2 regions of the Planococcus sp. ANT_H30 genome follow, and region 1 is predicted to be linked to the other one. Evidence: a T-box and tRNA genes for the amino acid it is inferred to sense, from the RefSeq annotation. Region 1 holds a T-box; the other holds one or more tRNA genes.
What was found. The T-box of region 1 lies ahead of argS (arginine--tRNA ligase). A T-box ahead of a tRNA ligase gene usually reads a tRNA of that ligase, here a tRNA-Arg.

Region 1 (3,201 bases):
TTTATATTAAATATACTCATACGAACTCCAGATAGCTACTTCTAAACAGTGAAACGGGTACATATGATTTGATCCTAGACATAAAGCAAGAGAAAAGCACTTTAACTTCCTCCCTTCCTGATATTCAATCCTAGATAAAACGTTTCTAGCGTTTATTATCAAAATAAGAGTTAGTTCGTGCACTTCGCTAAATTTCTTCCTTACATTTTTTCAGGTGCTTTGACTCCCAGTAATCGTAACCCTTCCTTTAAGACAATTGTTACTGCTTGAACCAATGCTAATCTCCCTTCTTGCTCAAGATCTTCGTTTAGTATTTTCACGTGGCTATAATAGGTGTTAAATTCTTGTGCCAGTAAAATTAGGTATTTAGCAATTTGTGAAGGTTCAGCATGATCAAAGCTTTTTGCAATAATTTCTGGGAATGCAAGTAATAACTTTACGATCGGCCAACTGTAGTCATCATTTAACCCCACTGGATTGAGATGATAACTATCAATGCCAGACTTGGTTAAAATCGAACGAGCTCTTGCATGCGCATATTGAACGTATGGACCCGTAGCACCTTCAAATTTCAGCATTTCTGAAAGCGAGAATTCTATATTATTTTGACGTTCGTTTTTTAAATCATGAAAAATGATAGCTCCAACTCCGACCATTTTTGCAACCTCGTCCTTGAAAGCCAAAGTCGGACTTTTTTCAGCTATATTTTTCTCTGCCAGTCCAATTGCTTCTTTGATGACTTGCTCCAGTAATACTACTGTGCCTTTTCTAGTGGACATCTTTTTCCCATGCTTCAAGATGAAACCAAAAGGAACATGGATCATGTCATTTGCCCATTCGTATCCCAGTTTTTCCAGCACAAAAAACAATTGTTTAAAATGCAGTGTCTGTTCTTGTCCTACTACATAAAAGGATTTATCAAATTGATAATTTCTTTTTCTGAAAACAGCTGCTGCTAAATCACGGGTGCCATATAGTGTAGCACCATCTGATTTTCTAATTAATAATGGCGGCAAGTTATAGTTGCTCAAATCAACAATGTCAGCTCCATTTGACTTCACCAACAATTGTTTTTCCTCAAGCAACTTCACTATTTCATTCATTTTATCGTTATAAAATGCTTCACCATTATAGGAATCAAAATCAATATCTAATAATTTATAAATTTTAGCGAATTCTTGAAGCGACTCGTTTCGGAACCATTCCCATAATTTTCTCGCTTCCTCATCTCCGTCTTCAAGCTTTTTGAACCACAGTCTCGCGCTATTTTCCAAGGCCGGATCTGCCTCAGCTTTCTCATGGAACTTAACATACAGCTTCAACAATTCACTAATGGGTTCATTTTTTACATCTGCTTCTTTCCCCCAAGCTTTATAAGCAACAATCAATTTACCGAATTGAGTTCCCCAGTCACCTAAGTGATTGATTCGAACTGTTTGGAAGCCACATTTTTCGGATATGTTTGCTAAAGAGTTACCAATAACAGTTGATCTAAGATGACCCATAGAAAAGGGTTTCGCAATATTTGGAGAAGAGAAATCTAAAGTCACAACCTTTGACTGTCCCATATCAGAAGATCCGTATTCAGTGCGCTTATGTAAAACTGTTTTTATCGTTTTTAAACTGACAACAGTTTTGTTATAAAAACAGTTTACATACGGACCTTCCGCCACTACCTTTTCAAAAAAAGGATGGGAAACTTTTTGTGCCAAGTCTTTTGCTATTTCTACTGGAGACTTTTTAAGTAGCTTTGCCAATGTGAAACAGGGGAAAGCTATATCTCCTTGTGTGCTATATTTTGGTTGTTCAATCAATTTCACAACCTCATTAAACTCCAGTATTCCGCTCAAACTTGAAGCAATTTCATCAGCGTAAGTTCTCAATAAATCCATACAATCTCCCCCTTTTTTAGATAAAAATAAAAAAGCCCGTCTCTGTATATGTTATACAGAGACGGGCTTTCCCGCGGTACCACTCTTATTGTCCAACTATTATGGACCGGCTCAACATGATAACGGGATATCCCGACAATACCCTACTAAATTATTCAGGCAGTTTCTTAGAAGTGCGCTTCATCGTAATAGAACCTATCAGGCTTTCACCATCCCTGACTCGCTAGTGGATCTAATTACAACTACTCTCTTCATCATAGAATTTACATATTTTTCAATTAGCATACCCTACTAATTTCCTTAAGTCAAACTCCTTAAAGAACAGACCCTATTTATTATTACTTTCAAATAGCTAACTCAGTAAAAAGGAAGCTTTTTTAGTTGCTTTTGCCTTCTGCAAATTTCCAGATTGTCCTTGACTAGTTTCGACTACTCTGGCTTTGAGATGAGAAGAATAATAGCTTTCTCTTCTCATAGATTAGCTTTTATCATACTGTTTCTTTATATAGACTCGTTAAAACTAATGATTAACCAATACAAAACTTGTAAAAAGATGAATTTCCAGCAAATCATCAGTCAAAATCTATTTCTTGCGATATAATAAAAATATTCAGTTAGTTTCTTCAACACAACTAGACTATAAACAGATAATAGAATAGATAGATAAAAGGAGGCATTAAATGAAAAGAGTAACTACACTTCTCGCACTGTCGTTCGTTTTTTTGAGCGCCTGTGCAAATGATGTTGAAAAATCAAACTCTATTTCTGCTGTTGAATTAACAGAGAAAGAACGTGCGATATTGACAACTACTTCAGATAAATCATTTGTTTTCGATTTCAGTATTAATAGTGAATACAAAGAGGTATCTGTATGGGTTGAAAAATACCAATCAGGTACATTGATTGAGGAGATAGTTGGTTCTCTATCTGCAGAGGCAGAGGGTAACGGTACTATTATTTTTGCAACCTCCAAACTAGAGAACGATGGTGAAAAACAGACGTTTAATATTGGAATTAGTAGTAACGGTCATACAGGTTCCGTAAGTAATATAGAAATTAATCCAGAAGATTTGGTTGATATGGCAAGTGTTTGGGGACAACTTGAAGGTGAAAAAAAGTCGATTGACGATGAGTTGGTATTAGCTAATATTAGTTATTCAAATGATCAAGTTATAAGTAGTCTATCTACTGATTTTTTTAACGATGTTGAAAATCACATAGATGAACTAGCACAATATGATCTTGTCTACCTTCTTAAAGCTGAATTTAAAAAATAAAGATATAAGCGTCTTTCTCTTGAGAAAATGCT
Region 2 (3,201 bases), on a different contig from region 1:
TCTATTGCCTATGAAGAGTTTGATACGGCAATTTTAGGATGTACGCATTATCCACTGTTACAAGGTTTTATTGAGGAAGTTCTTGGAGATACGGTGAACGTTTTGTCGTCAGCAGAAGAAACGGCCAAAGACGTCGAGCGATACTTGAGCTATAAACAGCAGTTTGCAAATTGGAACAAGCCGCCGGTGCATCGCTTTTATACATCGGGATCTACTCAGATTTTTGGCTCCATTATTCATAAATGGTTAGGCATTGAAAGACCCATGATCTATTCGATTCGATTTCCCAAAACCTGATAGCAGATGCTGTCAGGTTTTTGTCGTTATCAGCGAAATATGGTAAGCTATTTGAGCATATACAAGGAGGATTTTTATGACACGCATAGATAATAGACAAACTAACGAGTTGCGTCCTGTTTCAGTGGACGTAGACTATTTGATTCACCCAGAAGGTTCGGTATTAATCACGGTGGGACAGACGAAAGTAATCTGTACAGCGACGATTGAAGACAAAGTTCCAGGATTCTTGAGAGGTCAAGGCAAGGGCTGGATAACAGCAGAATATTCCATGTTGCCACGTGCAACGAACAGCCGAAACCGTCGTGAGGCTTCAGCTGGGAAAATTGGTGGACGGACAATGGAAATTCAGCGACTGATTGGTCGTGCGTTGCGAGCTGTTGTGGATCTGGAGAAGCTAGGTGAGCGTACATTGTGGATCGATTGCGACGTAATCCAAGCAGATGGTGGAACGCGTACAGCATCGATTACAGGGGCATTTATCGCTATGACGATGGCTATTAGTAAGCTAGAGCTTCCGGCATTTCCAGTAACGGATTTTCTTGCTGCAACAAGTGTCGGCGTTACAGCTGAAAACGGATCCATTCTTGACTTGAATTACGTTGAGGATTCTAGCGCTGAAGTTGATATGAACCTAGTTATGACAGGGGCAGGTCATTTCGTGGAATTACAAGGAACGGGAGAGGAGTCTACGTTTACACGTGCTCAACTCAACGAATTGCTGGACCTTGGAGAAGCAGGAATTCATCAATTGATTGCGATGCAACGTAGCGCGCTAGGCGATATTGCTGCTCGTATTGGAGAAAAGGTCGTTGTGGAACAATGAAAAAAATTGTAATTGCAACTCAAAACAAAGGCAAAGCTAAAGATTTTGAAGCGTTGCTTGCCCCTCTTGGGTATAAAGTGTTGACTCTACTAGACGTAGCACAAGACCTGGATGTAGAAGAAACGGGTGTCACTTTTGAAGAAAACGCCATCTTAAAAGCAGAAGCCGTTTCGAAAGTATTAGGTATTCCTGTTATTTCCGATGATAGCGGATTAGAAATTGATGCATTGAACGGTGAACCAGGTGTCTATTCAGCACGCTATGCGGGTGCTGCTAAGAGCGATAGCGCAAATATTGATAAAGTGCTTGAGAAAATGTCTGGCGTGCCTGAAAACGGACGTACAGCACGTTTTCGTTGTGTCCTAGCGGTAGCAGCGCCTAACGAGAAGACTGAAACATTTTCGGGTTCTTGTGAAGGAATTATTCTTAGTACGCCTCAAGGCAATAATGGTTTTGGCTACGATCCCATTTTTTACGTTCCTGCACAAAGCAAAGCGATGGCTGAATTGTTGCCTCACGAAAAGGCTGCAATTTCCCATCGCGGCAATGCCTTGCGCGAGTTACAACAGCGCATGCCTAAGTGGTTAAATGAAGAAAAACAAAGCTGAATTCATTTATTTTAATGTTTTTTTAAAATAGCATTGACTTTTCTTCAAATCATTTCTATAATTAAAATTGTCTTTCAATAGAAAAGCAAAGCCGCCCGCAATTGCAGGTGCCACCGTCTAGTCTCTAAGAAAGCTTTCGTCTCAGTAGCTCAGCTGGATAGAGCAACGCCCTTCTAAGGCGTCGGTCGGGGGTTCGAATCCCTCCTGGGACATTATAGGAATGTACATAATTCGAACAAAACCTCCACATCGTTTATTAAACGGTGTGGAGGTTTTGTGTGTAGAAAAAGTATTAAGGACGCTCAACATGTCTGTTTGTAGGTCTATTTCCGACTCGAATAAATCTAATTTACAGAAAAAAAGTGAGAAATTAAGAATATGATACAATTGTATTCAACTATTTATCAATAATAAGGAGTGGCGAAAGTTTATGGAAACCAAAAGGCGTATTCGCCCCGAATTGGAAGGCTTGCGTACAATTGCGGCGATACTAGTAGCCATTTATCATATATGGTTTAATCGAGTTTCAGGTGGCGTAGATGTCTTTTTTGTTGTATCGGGATTTTTGATCACAACATCTTTATTGTCTATGTACCGGAAAAATGGCAAAGTATTGTACTTTTCTTATATTGTCAAACTGATGAAACGATTGTTGCCTACAGCTTGGCTAATTAGTATTACAACTTTAATTGCGGGTCTATACATATTGCCAGTGTTTACAAAGCAGCAAACACTCAACGAATTTTTAGCTTCGGCGTTTTATTTTCAGAATTGGCGGCTTGCCATCGATTCTGTAGATTATTTGGCTCAGAACAACAGTGCTTCTCCGTTTCAGCATTTTTGGGCGTTGAGCATTCAATTTCAGTTTTACTTAGTTTGGTTATTGCTGTTTTTTGTGGCGATTACTTTATTAAGACTTTTCTCAAGCAATCACATTAAACGTATGCTGATCATCGTGATTTCGGTAGTTGCGATCGCATCTTTCGGCTATTCTGTTTACTTAACGATTGTCAATCAGCCAGTTGCTTATTACCATACCTTCACACGTGTATGGGAATTTGGAGTGGGTGGAATCCTTGCGTTAACCATTCATAAAATAGTGATTTCCTCACGTCTTTCCTGGGTTTTAGGGTGGATGGGGTTAATCGGATTGATTAGCTGCGGTATCGTCTTGCAAGTATCCCAGCTGTTCCCAGGTTATGCTGCGTTATGGCCAGTGTTATCCGCTGTCCTGATTATCGTTGCTGGGAATTATTCGACCCATTTCAGTGCTTTCCGATTGCTCAGCTGGAAGCCTTTAGTGAAATTCGGAAGTATTTCGTACGCGTTTTATTTGTGGCATTGGCCGCTCCTGATTTTCTATTATGCTTTGTTCGAGGTCGAAACCGTGTCACTTATAGGTGGATTGCTCATCATGACCGTCGCCGCGATTTTTGCTTATGTGACAATTTACGGCTTCGAAGTACCTGT

Region 2: it has a tRNA-Arg gene. The T-box ahead of argS (arginine--tRNA ligase) is inferred to sense a tRNA for this amino acid. The anticodon was not compared.

The regions. Positions count from the first base shown of each region.
Region 1 is NZ_VOBJ01000010.1:99,214-102,414, forward strand. It holds gene argS (arginine--tRNA ligase) at 201-1,892, opposite strand; T-box leader at 1,947-2,159, opposite strand; gene FQ085_RS16175 (hypothetical protein) at 2,573-3,169, shown strand.
Region 2 is NZ_VOBJ01000002.1:314,389-317,589, reverse strand. It holds gene racE (glutamate racemase) at 1-297, shown strand, start outside; gene rph (ribonuclease PH) at 374-1,123, shown strand; gene FQ085_RS07475 (XTP/dITP diphosphatase) at 1,120-1,731, shown strand; tRNA gene FQ085_RS07470 (tRNA-Arg) at 1,870-1,943, shown strand; gene FQ085_RS07465 (acyltransferase family protein) at 2,162-3,201, shown strand, end outside.